3 regions of the Synechococcus elongatus PCC 6301 genome follow, and region 2 is predicted to be linked to each of the others. Evidence: predicted binding sites of a transcription regulator. Region 2 holds the regulator's gene; each other region holds the start of a gene.

Region 1 (6,601 bases), 470 kb from region 2:
CTACCAAGAAGATGGCGCGCTACGGCGCAGCCAGGGCGGCAGTGGCCTGGGGCTCGCGATTTGTCGCCAGATTGTCGAGCGACTGGGTGGGCATATCTGGGCTGAGTCAGAAGGGCGCGATCGCGGGAGTTGTTTTCAGTTCACGCTTCCTCTGGCGACCCGGCATCCGCAGACGGCAAACGCACTGACTTAATCGGACGAGGGGCTTTTTGCCCTGAGGGCTGGGGCCGTGGGCGATCGCGTTGATCGACCCGGCGCGGCAGTGGACTGCGTTGGGGGCGAACTTCACCGGCTTGCGCCGCATAACTTGCGGAACGGTGTTCGCTGCTTTGACCCTGACCTCGTAGTTGGGGCTTCGGTTTGGGGCGACGGCCCGGCAACGCCGCCACTGCTTCTGCTTGGCGAACCACCAAGACTTCACCCTGCCGTTCGACTTGAAAGTCCCAGAAGTGATGGAGCGCTCGCAGGTCGAGGTTGCCTTTAAGCACGAGCTTGAATCCGGCGGGTCGCTCACCCGGTTCAGTTTTAGCCTGCTGGCTAATGCGGACGACAATCCGCTGCAAGTCGGGCCGCGTAAAGACAACTTCACCCCGAATCGAGAAAAAGTTCTCCGAGACTTGGAGCTTGGGCGGGCTGGGTGGCCGAATGCCCGGGGTCAGTTGCGATCGCTTGGTCAGCATCTCTGGCTCCCAGAGACCGACGATCTGCATGTGCAGCCCCCCTTCGCGATCGCGGGTACGGGGGTAGACCACCCAGAGGTGCTCTTGACTGAGATCGATGTGCTTTTTGACCAAGCTCAGCACTCGTCCCAAGAGCACAGCATCAAGGCTGACCCCATCATTGGCAATCAGGGTCCCTTTCGTGAATACCTCAGGATCGGGCTGATATCGTCCGCGTACCAAGCCAATAGCTCGGTATTGGAGCGGTTCACTAGCCGGGGGAATCGGAGCGGGGCGCATGGGTGACGGCGGAGGAGGAGCAATGGCCAAGATTGGCACTGGCACTAAGGATAGCGCTTGGGGCTGGCATTCCCGGCTGCTCGGCAGGAAACAGCAAATGACCCCCCAAAAAACTGCTGTTGAGGTTGTTTGAGCCATCCATGCGTTCGGGTCGGGGAGGATGTCAAAATGGCTTCTCAAGTCACTGCTGGGTCGTCAGGGCCCGTTTGCTTCCTGACGGTCGGTTTGCGATTGCCATCTGCTAGGGGACAGCCTGTGGTTTCCAACTTCAATCAGCCCCGCCCACCGCAGCGCCAGCGGTGGGTCGATTCCCTGCTCGGCGTTTCCTTGGTGGCATTGGTGGTGGCTGCAGCCTTGCCCCTGCTATTGCCCCTGGTGCGATTGCCTGGGGGAAGTTCGGCCCGCGATCGCGAGTTGGCGGCAGCCCAAGCCACGGCCTTCCAGACAGTGTTGCAACGGGATCCTGACAATCTATCGGCCCTGCGATCGCTGATTGGGGTCTACCTGCAACAGCAACAGTTACAAGCTGCGATCGCGCCCTTGCAGCGTTTGGCTCGACTGCAACCCCAGCAGCCTGCCTATCGAGTCCTGCTGGCCCAAACCCAGGCACAGCTGGGCGATCGCGAAGCTGCCGCCCAAACCTATCGCCAGATTTTGGAAACGGCACCCACAAACTTGGAAGCCCTGCGCGGTTTCACGCAGCTGCTCCTGACCCAAAAGCAGCCGACAGCAGCAGTCGATCTGTTGCAGAAAGCCCGCCAGACCGACAAAATCACCCCTGCTGACCAAGTAAGCATAGACCTCATGCTGGCTCAGGTCTATGCCAATCAGGGTCAGATTGATGATGCGATTGCCCTCTACGATCGCAGTGCCCAGAACAACGGTCGTGACTTCCGTCCCTTGCTGGCGAAAGCACTCTTACTCAAACAGCAGGGCGATCTGCAGAAAGCAACGCCAATTTTTCAAGAGGCGATCGCGATCGCGCCTGCGCAGTATCGAGATCAAATTCGTCAGCTCAGCCCCGCGAGTATGCCTGCCACTCCCCCTACTCAGCCTGCGACGAAGACCCCACCAACGGCACCCCCGCCACCACCGAATTGAGGCAACGAAAGCTGCGATCAGAGCGACTCACTCAGAGCAGCCAGAGTTGAGCTGGAGTCCGTAGCCTCCACCTGAATCGTTCTAACCAGTCTGCTAGCTACTGAAGCTCGATTAAGGTCTAATTCACCGCACCAGACGAAAGCGGAGCCCAGCTTAGCAACCAGACTTTGCCTGAAATTAGCTCACAGTTGCTTGCAAGCGTCAGCGCCTAGCGCTCTTTGCTGTAGGCATCTTCGCCGTGTAGGGCAAAGTCCAGCCCTTCCAACTCCTGTTCCTCCGTGGCGCGGACACGCATGACCGATTTCAGGATCGTCCAGATCACGAAGGTAGCGATGCCAACAAAGAGATAGGTAATCAACACGGCTTGGATCTGTGCCCAAGTCATGGCCAAAGGACCCTGGGAGATCACCTTGAACTGGGTTGGGAAAGCTTTCTCAACGAGGAAATCCTTCTGGGCAAAAATGCCCGTGAGAATAGCGCCGACGGTTCCGCCAACGCCGTGTACCCCAAAAGCATCTAGGGAATCATCCAGTCGGATCCGGCTCTTAACTTTGGCGACGAACAGAAAGCAGACTAGGGCTGTCAAGGCACCGATGGGAAGTGCCGCCCAAACAGGAATGAACCCAGCAGACGGTGTGATTCCGACTAGACCAGCCACCGCGCCGGTTGCGGCGCCTACGGCGGTGGGCTTCCCGAGGTCAATCTGCTCGAGTAATAGCCAAGTCAGCATGGCTGTTGCTGCTGCCGTATTGGTGGTGAGGAAGGCAAAACCGGCGCCTTGGGCAGCGAAGTAGCTCGCGCCGTTAAATCCAAACCAGCCGAACCAAAGCAGACCTGCCCCCAACAAAATAAAGGGCACATTGTGCGGCGGCGACAGACGATTCGGGAAGACGCGACGCGGGCCGATCATTGCCACGGACACTAGGGCACCCACCCCAGAGGCAATATGGACAACGGTGCTGCCGGCAAAGTCGAGGGCGCCAATCTGGCCATAGATAAAGCCATTGCTTCCCCAGACCATGTGCGCCATAGGGATGTAGACAAGCGTGGACCAGAGCAAGCCGAACCAGAACCAAGCCTTAAAATTGACCCGCTCTACCAGCGCTCCAGAAATCAGAGCGGGCGTAATGATTGCGAACATGCCTTGAAACAGCGCAAAGCTGGAGGCAGACATACCGGAGATCATCAACTCATCGCCGGCCCAGACAGGATCAATGCCAAACTTGCCACCGACACCATTGAAAAACAGGTTACTAAAACCGCCGATAAAGGGACTCCCTAAACTGGTGTCGAAAGCGAGACTGTAGCCATAAATCACCCAAGTCATGCCGACGAGCCCCATCATCAAGAAGCTCATCATCATGATATTTAGGACGTTCTGGGCTCTGCCAAAACCGCCATAGAAAAAGGCTAGCCCCGGTGTCATCAAAAGGACGAGGGCTGAGCCGATTAGGAGGAGTAGCGTGTCAGTTCCAGTCTTGGCGGCAGTGACGTTGCTATTGAGCTGCTCCAGCGTTAGCTGAGGTGCAGTTGCTGCCAGAGTTGGATGGGCCAGCAGAAATGCAGAAATGCCAGCCAGTGCTGCAGTCAAACCCAGAGTTCGCCATCGTTTGTCGAACATTGCCTGAGGAATCCTAGAGAGTGTGAAGGTTCGGAGATCTCACAACTCTGGCTAGGCAGACTGGTGATATACGTAACTTTTGCTACTTTTTGGGGGAATTTCAGATTTCTGAAATAAACTGCATTTTCTTTGAAGCAAACTGGGAAGGCTTTTCCTCTTGAAAGCGATATGAGGGTAAACCGATCGCTGGCAACTGAAAAAAGAGTCCTATCTGGCCGAGTGAAAACTCCATTCACTCTAGTAGAGGTATCAGGAGCGATCGCCTAGCAAAGCCCTTAGCGACCAAGCTACTAGAAGAGATAAAGTCGCTCGAGCCAGCGCTGGTTCAGCCCACTCGCATTGGCAGGATGAAAGGCACATCCTTGCGTGAGACTCAACCCTTACTCGTACTAGCATCGGCGTAGAGAGCAGCGGCTGCCCGATGATTTTCGATGATGCGATCGCACAGCTCTGTCGGGCCGAGGACCTTAACTTCACCCCCCATGCCCATAATCCAGTTTTTGAGGGTGACCTCTTGAATCGACCAAGCAGGGAGCCAGACTTTCATTTGATAGGGATGGGTCGGATCGGCTGCTTTGGGCAGGCTGTAGATTTTCTTGAGGCCCGGCAGTGCGGTGAGGAGATGCCGATCGGGCGGCAGCGTCATTTTGACTTGTCCATCGGGAAAGCGCTGTGTGCCTTCACTGACGAAGCGAAATAAGCGCTCGCTAAAGCGTAATTCGAGTACCTGCATCAGCTTGAGCCGGGCGGCCAAGGTCTTAATTTGCAGGAGGGCTTGTTGGGGTGCAACGGCCCCGCCGAGATACAACCCATAGCTTTGGCTGCGCAGCAGTTCAAGGGAATCGAGCGATCGCTTTTGCTCGGCGTGACTGCGGGGCTTGCCAACAGGACCGCTCTGATACAGGCGATCGAGCCGTTCGTAGCAATACAGTCCTTTCTGGTCCCCTTCAGCCAGTTCATAGCCGAGATACCAGGCAATATTGTGGAAGACTATTTGCAAAGGCCAAATAATCTTTTCCGAGTCGGGTTGTTCTTGATATTGTCCAGCGCCTTTAAAGCGTCCCACACGAATTGCTTGGCCAGAGCGGATTGCTTGCTCTAGTTTCTGGCTCTCGTCCGCAGTGGCTAAGGATTGATTGCTTAGCAGGTCCGAGTTAACGATATTACCGCCAGCAATCGATCGCACTGGGTAGAGATTCTTGAGGTCAAAGCGAGCCCACTCCAAGCCTTGACGAAGACGATTGACCGCACGAGTTTCGATGGGGTTATCTAAACTCAGAACTTGTTTATCGACCAACTGGTAGATTTGCAGAAGGTCATCACGGTTGAGAATTCCAGTTCCTAAGTAGTAGCCTCTGCGCATGGTAGCCTCCGGGAAGATTCGATAGGGGTGTAAAACCCATTCAATGTCTTTGCGGAGCATGCCTTGCTCCGTAGAACTAACTAAAATACGAGCGCCAATTAATTGATCGGCCAAGATGTCTATCCGTCTCCGCTGGGGATTGAGCAACTTGTCTTGAAGGTGATGTTCCTCTTGGGTCAGTGGGTTCTGGATGATATAGCGGATTGTTTTGAACAGTCGCTTAAAGGTATCCCAATCGCTGTAGTGATGAAAAAATAGGGGTTCGCCAGAGTCAATGAAAGAGGGCTGTGTTAATTCATGAAAGCTGACATCACTGCCCAGAAAACCCTCAGATTCTAACCAGTCTAGATCTGCTGCGATCGCTTCTGAATCGCAATAGATTTCACCATGCTGAGCCCCTAAAATGGCTGCAATTTCTGCAATAGAATCTTGAAAGTTAGGTTGCTCTTGCGTCTTTAATAGTTGTTGCAATAATTCAGGCTGTTGCTCTTGCAGACTGCCGATGCCAGGATAGCAGCTTAACAGTGCAATCAAGTGCAGTAGTCTGTCAAAATCACGCAAGCGAGAGTAACGATGTCGTTCGATTTTTCCGTAGCGATTTTCGTGGTTAACCGCACTGCGTCGACACTTCTTAAGTTGTTCTTGAATGGTGTTGGATAGATTGGGGTTTTTGACCGGATCAATGCTGGCAATCCCCACAAAGCCCTCGCCCTGCATTGGTTTGAGCTGTCGCTGATAGGCATGAAAGTTCTCGATCACAGCTTCAGGCACTTGCCGCGATCGCTGTTGATTCCAAGCTTTGCAGGTCTTTAAGTCAGTCTTCAGCTCCCAGCCAATCCAGCTCAAACCATGAACTTGTAATTTCTGCAAGAAGCCCATGCGCCAAGCGCGTTTGACGTTGGTCGCGTCGTAGATAATTGCTTTCTGAGCGAGCACCGCTTCCTGAATTTGGCGCTGAAGTTCTGCTTCTATTTCAGCCCAAGGTCCTTGAACGGCTGCATCTCCATACAGTCGTTCACGAATGCCATCAGTAGAGATGATGACCGCTGCCCCTAGTTCCTGTTGCAATGCTCTGGCAAACGTGGTTTTGCCACTGGCGGGTGGGCCAATCAAGAGATGGTTCCAAGGTAAGTCGGGGGCACTCAGCACAATCAGCATGGGTAGGTTGGACGTCTTAACCCTGGCAGAGCCGGACTCACATGCCAAGGTTTGCCATGCGAATGATGAATCACAGAAATCGATATTCGCATCAACTCGATTCTAGAACGGCTGTCTACTGCCCATACTCAGGCCATATTCATCCCGGCTCAAAAAATGACTGACTCTTTGCCCGCCTTGCACTGCCCTTTCTGTGGCTTGCCTGTCCACACCGATCAATCGCACTGCCCCCACGTGCGCTTTATCTATTCCTTCGATCGCGCCCAATTCCATTTTCTGTCGCCTGATCTGGCTGCCGCGATCGCTCAGGCAGAACAACAGCAAGAAGGTTGTGCAGATGCCGAATGGCAATCACCGCCTGAACTGGCACAAAACCTGTTGTTGCAACGGCCGCAAGCA
Region 2 (6,601 bases):
TACTCCATTTGCAAGCTTAGGGTCTGTAAAGCCACGTTCTGTGGCTTCCACAATTAGACTTCCTGGTTTTGCACTCGTGGCCTTGGCGACCTTACGCATTAGAGAAACTGTCTGCGGGGTATGCAGATCTGCGGCCGATAGATTGATACCAATATGAAATCTTGGAAACTCATCAAAGAAACCGATCGCCTCCCGAGACAGTGTTTCAACAATATATTCAGTAATCAGTTGAATTAATCCACTATCTTCTGCGACAGGGATAAAAATATCAGGAGCCATAGTCTTGCCATCGGGGCGTTTCCAACGTACAAGTGCTTCAGCTCCAACCCAATCTCCTGTTTGAAGGTTAACTATTGGCTGATAGGTAAGAAAAAATTCACGACGTTTGATTGCAGTTTTTATGACTGCGGGCAAAGCCAACTGGCCTCTTAAAAAGTAGATAACTGAAAGCCAAAGGATAATGCCTGCCAAAATACCCACAGGCACAATTATCCATGCAATTGCTCGTGTTCTTGATGCTAGTCCAGTGACTGGAGTAGCTACAACTGCGCCTAAAAAATAACGTTGAGAGGAGACAGCTGCAATGATATGTCCCTTGTCGATAAAAGTGGATTCTTGCTGATTGTTGAGGGCTGAAATCCACTTAGGATCTATGAAACCACGAGCTGTCAGGGTCTCAGGATTAGATTTTGATAAAGTTGTAATTGATATATTTTCTATATCTTTGGAAATATCAAGTGGCACATCCTTCTGAATAACTGCTGCAAAACTATCCCGTTCAATTACAATAAATTTAAGCCCTTTAGCAAAATCAAATTCAACATTACGCCTGAGCTTTGCTCCGCTAGGCTGAACAATGTCCACAGGACCTAAGTCAAGTGAATCTTTCCCCATTGAAGAGCAAACTAGCTTGTTACCAGAAACATAGCCAATTGCTTGAATATAAGCTGAGGCAAGGTCAATCTTCCTCATGACCTGAATCTGCTCTGGATCGCAGGTCTGAACAGACTGAAGGGCTCGTAACTCTTTAAAACCTTTATCAACTTGATCTGCTGCTTTCTCTGAGCTACGAAGCAACCCCCGAGCAGTAGCCAGCATATAATTCTGCTCACCAATTAATGCTTCTCTGCTAGCAATATTGATTGAGATTAGAGTTGGTAAAGCGATAGCAAACACACTGGTTCCAACTGCGAAAATAAGAGCATTGCGTTTTTTCACAGGACTTGATTTGTGAATGATCGAAATACACTGCTGATGACTCTAGTCAAGCAAAGACAGAGTTTGGCGAGACCTTCTCTCTGGAAAACTTTCTTTAAGATTTTTGTGGTGTAATGGAAGCATCGATCAGAGGTGGATTTACGGAGTAGTAATTAAATCATCGCAAGGTTAATCAAATTTTTGTGACTTTTAGATAGTTCTTCATCATTCCGCCACAGTTGCTGTGTGTTTCTTGACTAAGCAGAAGTGTAATCTTCCTCCATTGCTTCGGTTCAATATTCAAACTTTGAACTGTTGCGCCAACTCTAAACGACAGTCATGACCCTGCGAAACCAACAGAACAATGAATTCCTGACAAGCTTTATCTGCTAAGACTTTACAGCCGTGAGTTGCGATCGCTTAGTCCGGTTCAAGTCGACGCAGTTCCGTCAAAATGCGGATCGCAATCTGATCTTCGCCATGACCGTTGCTGAGACAGAGCAAGCGCATACCGTTGTTCGAAAGTCTCTGGTAGAGGAGTGAGCTTTGCTTGGCAGCATAACCAAGTGGTAAGGCAGAGGTCTGCAAAACCTTCGCCTCCGGTTCGAATCCGAGTGCCGCCTTCAAAACCCTAGCCTCAGTCTGCGATCGCGACAATCATTGGTGATGCGATTGGTCGCCTTTAGTCCAACCGACGCCAGCGACCGAGGTACTCTTCGCCACGCCGTCCTTCGACAGACTCGGTGACTGACTCCAGTTGCTCTTCTTGCCAGCCTTGAGCAAAGCGATCGCGCAGCTCAGTCAGGCTGCAGCCATAGGGCGGTCCTGAGGGGCGATCATGGCACCAGAACAGTCCCAACAAGCAGCCCTTGGGCTTGAGAATCTGTCGCACGACTTCGACATACTCTGCTCGGCGATCGGGATCGATCGCACAGAAACAGGTATGTTCCAGCACAGTGTCAAACTGACCGGCAAATTCTTGGGGCAGCGCAAAAATATCCCGCTGCAGAAACTGAGCTGTTGTCCCCTGCGCCAATGCTTGAGCCGCTGCGATCGCACTGGGGGCAAAATCAAAGCCCACGACCTCAAATCCCTGCTCAGCAAACAGACGGGCATCGTGACCGCGACCACAGCCCAGCACAGCAATCCGTCCGGGTGCTGGTGCATTAGTCCCTGCCAGTAACGATCGCCAAACAGGAGCCGCCTGCCCCAAATCCCAGCGATCGCTGCCCTCCTGATAGCGCTGTTCCCAGAATTGCGCTTGGTTGACCGCGTTGGTCATGCTGAGCGATGCCTCAGAACGATGGAGTTCAGAACTGGGAAAGACAGACGGCGATCGCCCTGCCGCTGCTAAAGGACCCCTTTCGAAGAAGGGATTTGACCGGCACGGCGCGGATCAACTTCTGTGGCCATGCGCAGCGATCGCGCAAAGGCTTTGAAAGTCGCTTCGATGATGTGGTGCGAGTTGATGCCGTCCAACTGACGCAGATGCAAGGTCAGTTTGGCGTTATTGGCGATCGCCACAAAAAACTCGCGCACCAGTTGTGTTTCGTAGGTGCCCACCCGTTCCGTCGGCAGAGTCAAGCCATAGGTGAGGTGTGGCCGCCCCGAAAAGTCCAGCGCCACTTGCACCAAGGCTTCATCCAGCGGTGCCACAAAGTGACCGAAACGAACAATCCCTTTGCGATCGCCCAAGGCTTCTGCCAGAGCTAAGCCGAAGGTGATGCCCACATCCTCATTGGTGTGGTGATCATCGATGTGCAGATCGCCCTTAGCCGTGATTTCCAGATCGATCAGGCCGTGGGAAGCAATCTGATCGAACATGTGGTCGAGGAAGGGAATCCCCGTATCGGCCTGACACCGGCCGGTGCCATCCAGATTGAGGAACACCTGAACATCGGTTTCTCCGGTTCGGCGGCTGACCGTGGCTTGGCGGGGTGCCGTTCCCGGGGCAGTCAAAGGGCGATCGCTGAGTTGCATAGTCGTTGCGCGGCCTACATTCCCATAATGCTGTAGCCGGAATCGACATAGATGACTTGGCCGGTGATGCCGCTGGCGAGCGGGCTGGAGAGGAAGGCTGCCGTATTGCCGACTTCCATTTGGGTGACAGTACGGCGCAGCGGTGCGGTTTCCTCAACGTGGTGAATCATATCGAGGATGCCACCGACGGCTGAGGATGCCAGCGTCCGAATCGGGCCAGCAGAGATGGCATTGACGCGTATGGCCTGCGGACCAAATTCTGCTGCCAGGTAGCGCACATTCATTTCCAGTGCGGCTTTGGCGGTGCCCATGACGTTGTAGTTGGGCACGACGCGCACGCCACCCAGATAAGTCAGGGTCAGGATGCTGCCGCCTTGATTGAGCAGCGGTTTGCTGGCTCGCGCTAAGTCGATCAATGAATAGGAACTGATTTCCAGGGCGCGGGCATAACCTTCGCGAGTCGTCGCGCTGAAGTCACCCGACAGTTCTTCTTTACCGGCAAAGGCAAGGCAGTGGATCAGGATGTCGAAGTTGCCCCACTGCTGGGCGATCGTGCCCAAAGTCTCGTCAACCTGTGCTGCATCTTGCACATTCAGCGGCAGGAACAGACTGGGGTTGAGTGGTGCGGTCAGCTCTTGCACTTTCGACTCTGTCCGGCCGCGATCGTCAGGCAGGTAGGTAATCCCCAGCTCAGCCCCAGCAGCATGGAGTTGTTGGGCAATCCCCCAAGCGATTGAGCGATTATTGGCGATGCCTGTGACGAGGGCTTTCTTTCCAGAGAGGTCGAGCATGATAGCAGGGGCAACAACAGAACCAACCGCTTATTATCCGCTGTTGGCTGCCTCCCCACGGCTGTCGCCGAAAAAGTAGCAGTTGCTACAAGCAGCAGCTAGGCTAGGCCGTACGGTAACGAGACACTTGGCTCGTTCTGGTTCTGGCTTTCTCAACAACGGCGCGATCGCTGCTGTTCATGGCCATGCCCACCAGCCATTCCTTGCGCGGAGTTATAAGGCACGGTTGCGATGCTGGCCAACGAAAATTCTCTGCTGACGATGTTCCGGGAGTTGGGAAGCGGTAAGCTGCCCCTCCAGATTGAGCAGTTTGAGCGGGGTAAGACCATCTTTTTCCCGGGGGATCCGGCTGAACGGGTCTACCTGCTTGTCAAAGGAGCGGTCAAGCTCTCACGAGTCTATGAGTCGGGCGAAGAAATTACGGTGGCCCTGCTGCGTGAGAACAGCGTGTTTGGAGTGCTGTCGCTGCTGACAGGTCAGCGCTCCGATCGCTTCTACCATGCAGTGGCCTTTACGCCGGTTCAACTGTTTTCGGTGCCGATCGAGTTCATGCAGAAGGCGCTGATCGAACGGCCGGAACTGGCCAACGTGATGCTGCAGGGGCTGTCCTCGCGGATTCTGCAGACCGAAATGATGATCGAGACGCTTGCGCACCGCGATATGGGTTCTCGCTTGGTCAGCTTTTTGCTGATTCTCTGTCGCGACTTTGGCATCCCCAGCCCTGATGGCATCACCATCGATCTCAAGCTTTCCCACCAGGCAATTGCGGAAGCGATCGGCTCAACGCGGGTGACAGTGACGCGCTTGCTGGGTGACCTACGGGAATCAAAACTGATTGCGATTCACAAAAAGCGGATCACGGTCTTTAATCCGGTGGCGCTGAGTCAGCAGTTCAGCTAAATCTCACTCCAACTCAGGGATTCCGTTGCTGAGGCTCCCTATCGCCCCCATCATGGAGTGAACAGGTGTGAGGAGTCTGGCAGCGGCCCGACATGGTTTCCGGATACATTCTGGTTTTAGCGGTGCTGGTGCTGGGCGGCGTGATCGCGACGATTGGCGATCGCTTGGGCAGCAAAATTGGCAAGGCGCGCCTCAGTCTGTTCAACCTACGGCCTAAAGATACGGCCGTCGTAGTCACCATTTTGACGGGTGGCTTCATTTCGGCTTCCACCCTGGGCATTCTTTTCGCGACCAGTGCTCAGCTGCGGGCAGGGGTATTTGAGTTCAACCAGGTTCAGGATCGCCTGCGCCAAGCCCGCCAGGATCTCGAAACAGCGCGGCGCGACCTCGAAGCCAGCGCTGCCCAACGAGAGCAAGCCCGCCGCAGCCAACAGGAAGCGCAACGCCAGCTCGATCGCACGAATCAGCAGTTACGGGCGGCGGTAGAACAGCAGCGACAAACAGCGGTGCGGCTAGAGGACGTGGAAACGCGATCGGCGAGTTTGCGATCGGACTTGGTCAAGTTGCAGCAAGAACGCCAAGACTTGTTAGCTCAGCGCCAAGCCGTCCGCGACCAGATTGATCAGCTCAAAACTCAGCTGCAAAGCCGCGATCGCGAAGTCGCGAGCCGTGAAGCGCAACTGCGCGAGCTGGAGTCCAAACAGACCAGCTTGACTCGGGAAATTCAGCAACTGGAGCAAACGCTAATTGCTTTCCGGCGGGGCAATGTTGCCCTTACGCGGGGGCAAGTCTTGGTCAGCAAACTGGTGCAAATTCTGGCACCCCAGGGCACTCAAGAGGCGATCGACATGATCCTGCGCGAAGCCAATGTGGTGGCGGCTCAGGCGACGCGTCCTGGCATTCAAGAAGTGCGGGAACAGATCATTCAGATCCCCCAAGCGGAAGTTGATCGCTTGCGGGAACAACTGCGGACGGGCCGTCCGTTTGTGGTGCGGATTCTCTCAGCTGCCAACGTGGTGGTTGGTGAACCCCGCGTATTTGTCTTTTCGGATGCCACCCCCAATCAGCTGCTGCTGCCGGCTGGGCGTAGCATTGGCAGTACCTCCTTGGTCCCCAGCAGTCTCGATGCGGATGAACTGCGCCAGCGGATTAACCTCCTACTGACGGCGGCTCAGCTGCGGGCGCGCCAACAGGGGGTGTTGTCGGAGGTTCTAGAGATTGGCGATGGTCGGATTGAAACCCTGCTGCGCTTCTTATCTCAACTGCGCCAGACGCCTGGTGAGGTGACGATTGAGGTGGTGACCAGTGAGGCGATTTCCACGGCTGATGCCCTGCAGTTGGATCTCCGCGCCATCCAGAATGGTCAAGTCAAGTTCTCGACTGAGCCATGACCAGTGCTGCAGGATTGTGGATTGGCTTTGATCCGGGCCGTGATAAATGTGGTCTGGCCTTGATGGAAGCGCAGACTGGGCAGATACTGGAGCACCGGATCTTGGCCTCCGCTGAGGCGATCGCAGTGCTTGCCCAGCTTTTCCAAGCGCGATCGCCCCAACTGTTAGTCCTCGGCAACCAAACCACATCCCAGCAGTGGCAAGCTCAACTCAGTGCCCTGCCGAGTGCTCCGCCGATTGCCTTAGTAGATGAGCGCAATAGCACCCTCGAAGCCCGCGATCGCTACTGGCAGATGTATCCCGTGCGGGGCTGGCGACGCTTACTACCCCAGGGCTTACGGC
Region 3 (6,601 bases), 580 kb from region 2:
TATCGTTTTGCCTCGATTTCCGCAAAGGCCAGACTTTCTTGAGCTTGGCGTAATTCATTACGGGTTCGGTCAGACCCCTGCTGAAAGAACTGTTCCTCAAGTTGTTGCTGGTTATTGGCCTTGCTGAGAATTTGCGATCGCACCTGCTCACGACTCGCGATTTGGGCATCGAAAGCAGCTCGCTCTGCTTCAGCTTGGGCCAAACGCGTCACCAGATTTTGGCGATCGGTTTCCAATTCTGGATTGCGATCGTTCGTAATCTCACCGAGTACCTGCCCTTTTTGCAAGGCTTGCCCCGGCTCTAGCGGCTTGAGTTGTGCGACCCCAGGAATCGGGGCATATAACTTAATAACAGTGCCATTAATATAGCCAACTCGACTGGAAACGCTGCTGTTGCGCAGCCAGAGTATGTAGGCTGCTAGCGAGATGAGGCCTACGCCGAGGGCAATTCTGGCATAGCGAAAGAAGGTGCGGCGATCGGGGGGCGAGGGCAGACGGGGCGTTGGCGAGCTCTTAGGTTCAGTGATGGATTCTGGCACAACTTAGCTTTCAACTTTAAGAACAAGCATTCTTAAATTAATAAGGCGACCCAGAGAGTGCAAGAATCATTGAATACTTTTTATGTTTCTTAGCCCTATTTTCAATTTGTGAAACAAAATGCCGCTTCAGCTCGGATTTTCAGCCGCTAGTCCCTAGATCTAACCACGAATTGCCAACTATATTTTCGACATCTAGGGTTACCAGCAGATTGAGCTGCAGAGACCGCCTGTCTATAATCCACACTGATAACTGAGTTGAGAACAAGCCACTCATTGCTCTGCTCAAGCCTGCGATCGCGAAGGAATGCCCCTCCTTCGTGGGTTGTGCCGGTGCTCTTTCGTCTGTCGTGGGATGATGCAACCTGCTATCAATCACTCATGGATCAGCAAACTAACGAAAAATGATCTTCATCAGCTCATTGAAGAGGTCAAGACCGGCAATCGTGATGCTGTATCAAAAGCGGCTCTTTTTGTAGCTCATGAGAGTTTTGGTCTCTGGCACAATCGTGCGCGAGCCAAACTTTGTAGACACTTCAAGAATCATCCCCCAGCCGAGGTGGAGGAGCAAAATCGGATGATCGCAGCCATCATCCAACGGTTGATCGATGGCTGTTTTTCTGAGCAATTTATGGATCAGCTATCCATGACAGTTCGGCTGGATCCCAAACAGATGCAAGTGTCTGCGATCGCAGCGTTAACTTCCCCTAAAGCCTATGTTCGTCGCTACGCAGAGCGAACTCTTCACATCATCAATGCATCATCTAAAGTGCAACCCAATCGCTAGTTTTTAAATGTCTAACGGATATTTCATTCTTAGAACAACTAGAGGCGATCGTGAGCCTTAGAATTACTGCTTTCTAGCTCAAATCGGGGTCCGTGTCATCCGCCTGACGCCAAATTCCAATCGTGGCGATCGCCAGCAATCCAGCAATAATCAAGCCAATCGCGGCCACTTCTGAAGAATGCGATCGCAGGGCTGCTAAGCCGCCAGCAGTAAAGGCCAGCGTGCCAAACAGGAGAGGCACCCCAGTCAAAATTCGGGCATAGGTGTTTTTTGCCATAGTCAGCAGTCCGACAGTCAGCCTGATCCTACCCTTGGCTGACGGTGGCGCTTGCACACTGCTCAGACAGGGTAGCTAGCTGCTCTTCCTGGAGTTTCACCCCAATATCGAGACCATCAGGGAGCCGATAGACCGTTGCTACAACACGACCTGCAGAGTCAAGACCGTTGGGCCGCAAATTAACTCGAGTCCGGCGAGGCAACAAGGTTTGGAGGCGATCTCGCAGGGCGACCTCTTGGCCCGCGATCGGTTGCACACAGTCGATCTGCACCGTATAGCTGCGATTGCTATCTCCGATTCGCAGTAATCCGCCTTCCCGCACACTCAAGACTTCTGCAGCTGCTGCGGGACGGGGAAAAATCAACCCAAGCAGCAAGAGCAGACAGAGGCAGAAGCGAAACATAAAGACAGCCGAGTGGTTCGCTAATGATTGTAGAAGGCACATCCTTATCTGTGCCATCACAGCTTTCATGGCTGCGATCGCCCATTGATAACCCGCAGTCGACCGATCCAGAGCAATCACAGCAGTCCATCGAAAGGGAAGGGCTGCTGCCTAGCGGCAACAGCCTCAACTCTCAAGACGCAGTGAGGTTTAACGAATTAGCAGTCGTAGTAGAGCGCGAATTCGTAGGGGTGCGAACGCAGGCTGATCGGAATCACTTCGTTGTCGAGCTTGTACTCGATCCAGTTCTGGATGAAGTCTTCCGTGAAGACGCCGCCCACAGTCAGGAAGTCGTGATCGGCCTCTAGTGCTTTCAGCGCATCCTTGAGTGAACCCGGGGTGCTGGGGATTTTAGCCAGCTCTTCGGGGCTGAGGTCGTAGATGTCCACATCCAGCGGTTCGCCCAAGTCAATTTGGTTCTTGATGCCGTCGATACCAGCGCAGAGCATCGCCGCAAACGCCAAGTAGGGGTTGGAGGTCGCGTCAGGACAACGGAACTCCAAGCGCTTCGCTTTCGGGTTGGTGCCTGAAAGGGGAATCCGCACCGAAGCCGAGCGGTTGCCTTGGGAGTAGGCCAAGTTGACCGGCGCTTCAAAGCCAGGCACAAGGCGCTTGTAGGAGTTGGTGGTGGGGTTGGTGAGAGCCAACAAGGCCGGCGCGTGCTTGAGGATACCGCCGATGTACCAGAGCGCCATTTGGCTCAGGCCAGCATACTGGTCGCCCGCAAACAGCGGCTGACCATCATTCCAAATCGACTGGTGGGTATGCATACCAGAACCGTTGTCGTTGAACAGCAATTTGGGCATGAAGGTAATCGTTTTGCCGTAGCGACGACCCACGTTTTTGATCACGTACTTGTAGGTCATCAGCCAGTCCGCTGCTTCGATCAGCTTGCCGAAGCGGAAGCCTAGCTCACACTGGCCGCCGGTCGCCACTTCGTGGTGGTGCTTCTCAATTGGCACGCCACAATCAGCCATGGTCAGCAGCATTTCACTACGCATATCTTGGCTGGTGTCGGTCGGGGCCACTGGGAAGTAGCCCTCTTTGTAGCGAGGCTTATAGCCGAGGTTACCGCCTTCTTCTTCGCGGCCGGAGTTCCAGCGGCCTTCGATCGAATCGACGTAGTAGTAGCTCTTGTTCTCAGCCTGATCGAAGCGAACGTCATCAAAGATGAAGAATTCTGCTTCGGGGCCGAAGTAAGCCGTGTCACCGATCCCGCTAGCTTTGAGGTAATCCACCGCTTTTTGAGCGATCGCCCGGGGGCAGCGCTCGTAGGGGGTGTTAGTGCGCGGCTCGTAGATCGTACAGATCATGCTGAGCGTCGGCTCTTTCATGAATGGGTCGATCCAAGCAGTGGTTGGATCGGGCACCATCGTCATGTCCGACTCGTTGATCGCTTTCCAGCCCCGGATGCTGGAACCGTCGAAGGGAACGCCCTCAACAAAGCTGTTTTCGTCGATTTGGCTGACGTGTAGTGTCAAGTGCTGCCAAATCCCCGGCATGTCGATAAATTTCAAATCGACAAGCTGGATACCCTTCTCTTGAATAAGCTGAAGGACCTCTTGAGCGGTCTCAGGCATGAGCGACAACTCCTTGTGTGCTCTTGGTGGTACGGCTCAGCGAAGCAGGCCCTGGGATTGGTAGTCCACAAGCCTAACTGTGGAAACAACGCTGCTGCGATCGCAGCTGGATCACAACCAGGAACTGAAGACAAGCATTGCTGACCGCTTTCATCCTAGGTAGCCCGAAACGGCACTTTTGTAACAGCTGATACATAAAAATGGAGGCGATTGGCACTGACAAGCCTGAGTGTGCCATCTTATGAAGTTTGGTAACGAAATCTTGCAGGCGAGCCGGCTCGGCGGTGCTGGATCGCAGGCAGGACAAGGCTGCATGGTAGTCTTTTTCTGAAATTCCCTGGCTCGATTCGAGCGACATCTGAACCGTTTTGTCAGCACTCGGGAGCGCAATTCATGCGAGATGCGGTTAGCAGTCTAATTGCCGGCTACGACCTGGCTGGCAAATACTTGGATCGCAATGCGGTCGATAGTCTTCGGGCCTACTTTGCCGAAGGCAATGCCCGCGTCCAAGCGGCAGAAATCATCAACGCCAATGCCGCCAGCCTTGTGCGCGATGCCAGTGCTCAACTCTTTGAAGAGGTTCCTGAGCTGTTGCGTCCGGGCGGCAATGCCTACACGACCCGTCGTTACTCGGCTTGCCTGCGCGACCTCGACTACTATCTTCGCTACGCGACCTATGCCTTGGTGGCTGGTAACACCGAAGTCCTTGACGAGCGCGTTCTCCAAGGTCTGCGGGAAACCTATACGTCCCTAGGCGTGCCCAGCGGCCCAACGGTGCGCGGCATTGCTATCCTGCGCGATCGCGTGCGGCAGCTAGTTGAGCAGGCTGGCATCAGCAATGCCGCCTTTGTTGAAGTGCCGTTCGATCACCTCGGACGCAACCTCGCAGAGCAAGACATCTAAGACGGTAGCGCCTGCGATCGCAGGGATGAAGCCGGATTGAATCGACAGGGCAGGCAAACGCTTGCCCTGTTTTCGTTGAGAGACTGAGGATGACTGTGACGCCGACAACTCCCCAAGTACGTCAGGGACAGCTACCGACCGGTGAGCGCTACATCTACGAGATTTGGGGCGATTTAACAACCGGTCAAACACCGTTGCTGCTAGTGCATCCGGTGGGCGTGGGTCTTTGGCGGCGATTTTGGCAGCGCTTCTGTCAGGCTTGGTGCGCCCAGAGCGATCGCCCACTGATCGTGCCGGATCTGCTGGGCTGCGGCGACAGTGATATGGATCAGAAGCCCTACAGCCCGCAAAATTGGGCTGAGCAACTGGCACATCTGCTCCAGATCGAAATTCAGCAGCCCGCGATCGTGGTGGCCCAAGGAGCGTTGATGCCCGCAGCCGTCGCTCTTGCTGAAATCCAGCCAGAGTTAGTCCTAGGGCTGGCGTTTTCGGGGCCGCCCGCTTGGCGCGTGATTGAGCGCAAACAAACGGCTCAACAGCAGCGGCGGCTCTGGCGACTGTTTTGCTCACCCCTAGGCTGGCTCTTTTTTCAGTACGCTCGCACGCCCTTTTTCCTGCGCCGCTTCTCGCAGCGACAACTGTTTGCCCGAGCGGAGCAAGTCGATCGCGAATGGATGCAGCTCTTGGCAGAAGGCAGCCGGAAGAAGGCTTCCCGTCATGCGGTTTACGCGTTCCTCAGTCGTAATTGGCAACAGGGCTGGGGCGATCGCCTTGCCAAAATGACCCAACCGACGCTGCTGCTCTTTGGCGAAGGGGCAAGTAGTATCAGCCGCGATGGATGGAAGGAGGACGCTCGCGATCGCCTACAGGCTTACGCCCAAGTCATGCCCTGCAATCAGGGTCAGATTCTGCCCGGTCGCAACGTTCTTCCCTACGAAGCCACTGCTGCTTTCATCGCAGCCCTTACAGAGTTCTGCGCCAACTATTTCACTCCGCAACAGTTCAACGATGCAGTGCAGTAGTCGACCTGTAACAAGCTTTAATGGCTCTAAGCATTTCTCTCATCTGCCGCAGGGTTGCCCGATGACCGTCACTCTTCCGAGCGTTAGCGAAAAACACCGTGTCCGTCTCCAGCCGCTGGAGCTACCGGAGCGTCTGCTGCTCGGGCCCGGTCCGTCGAACGCCCATCCAGCTGTGCTGGAGGCGATCAGTCGGCCACCCATCGGTCACCTCGATCCTAAATTTCTCGAGTTGATGACCGAGGTACAGGGGTTGCTGCGCTACATCTGGCAAACCGATAACCGCCTGACCATTCCCGTCAGCGGCACGGGCAGTGCTGCCATGGAAGCCACGATCGCCAACAGCGTCGAGCCTGGGGATGTCGTCCTGGTCGGCGTCATGGGCTACTTCGGCAACCGCCTTGTTGATATGGCGGGTCGCTACGGCGCTGATGTGCGCACCATTCACAAGCCTTGGGGTGATGTCTTTAGCTTGGCTGAATTGCGGCAAGCTTTGGAAGAACACCGGCCACAAATCCTTGCTCTCGTTCATGCCGAGACTTCGACGGGCGCTGAACAACCGCTAGCCGGCGTTGGCGATCTCTGTCGTGAGTTTGATTGCCTCTTACTGATCGACACCGTCACCAGCTTGGGTGCGGTTCCAACCCTGCTGGATGAGTGGGGCGTCGATTTGGCCTATAGCTGCAGCCAAAAAGGGCTGAGCTGCCCGCCGGGTGTGTCGCCGTTCACGATGGGGCCCCGCGCTGAAGAGAAGCTGGCGCGCCGCAAGGGCAAAGTTGCCAACTGGTATCTGGATATGTCGTTGCTCAACCAGTACTGGGGCAGCGATCGGGTTTACCACCACACTGCGCCGGTGAACATGAACTTCGGCATCCGTGAGGCGCTGCGCCTGATTGCCGACGAAGGTATCGAAACAGTCTGGAAGCGCCACCGCGACAATGCCGAATATCTCTGGGCAGGCTTGGAGGATTTGGGCCTGACCTGTCACGTCCCAGTCGAAAATCGCCTGCCGACCCTGACGACTGTGCGGATTCCTGAGGGCGTCGATGGCAAAGCC

What was found. Region 2 encodes NtcA, which controls nitrogen genes in cyanobacteria. Its sites were predicted from a motif close to GTANCNNNNGNTAC; they were not measured.
Region 1: the regulator NtcA is predicted to act here: its motif matches at 3,754-3,767, upstream of SYC_RS09680 (ammonium transporter).
Region 3: the regulator NtcA is predicted to act here: its motif matches at 3,803-3,816, upstream of glnA (type I glutamate--ammonia ligase).

What each region holds. Positions count from the first base shown of each region.
Region 1 is NC_006576.1:1,965,734-1,972,334, forward strand. Features, by position in the region: gene SYC_RS09665 (DICT sensory domain-containing protein) at 1-193, shown strand, start outside; gene SYC_RS09670 (hypothetical protein) at 141-959, opposite strand; gene SYC_RS09675 (tetratricopeptide repeat protein) at 1,215-2,060, shown strand; gene SYC_RS09680 (ammonium transporter) at 2,269-3,681, opposite strand; gene SYC_RS09685 (WYL domain-containing protein) at 4,055-6,202, opposite strand; gene SYC_RS09690 (hypothetical protein) at 6,359-6,601, shown strand, end outside.
Region 2 is NC_006576.1:1,492,091-1,498,691, reverse strand. Features, by position in the region: gene SYC_RS07330 (EAL domain-containing protein) at 1-1,218, opposite strand, end outside; tRNA gene SYC_RS07325 (tRNA-Cys) at 1,750-1,820, shown strand; gene SYC_RS07320 (methyltransferase domain-containing protein) at 1,880-2,479, opposite strand; gene hisB (imidazoleglycerol-phosphate dehydratase HisB) at 2,548-3,177, opposite strand; gene fabI (enoyl-ACP reductase FabI) at 3,192-3,971, opposite strand; gene ntcA (global nitrogen regulator NtcA) at 4,200-4,868, shown strand; gene SYC_RS07300 (DUF3084 domain-containing protein) at 4,961-6,259, shown strand; gene SYC_RS07295 (pre-16S rRNA-processing nuclease YqgF) at 6,256-6,601, shown strand, end outside.
Region 3 is NC_006576.1:2,073,325-2,079,925, reverse strand. Features, by position in the region: gene SYC_RS10325 (HlyD family secretion protein) at 1-539, opposite strand, end outside; gene SYC_RS10320 (hypothetical protein) at 895-1,323, shown strand; gene SYC_RS10315 (hypothetical protein) at 1,397-1,600, opposite strand; gene SYC_RS10310 (hypothetical protein) at 1,629-2,003, opposite strand; gene glnA (type I glutamate--ammonia ligase) at 2,201-3,622, opposite strand; gene apcB (allophycocyanin subunit beta) at 4,016-4,525, shown strand; gene SYC_RS10290 (alpha/beta fold hydrolase) at 4,615-5,547, shown strand; gene SYC_RS10285 (pyridoxal-phosphate-dependent aminotransferase family protein) at 5,609-6,601, shown strand, end outside.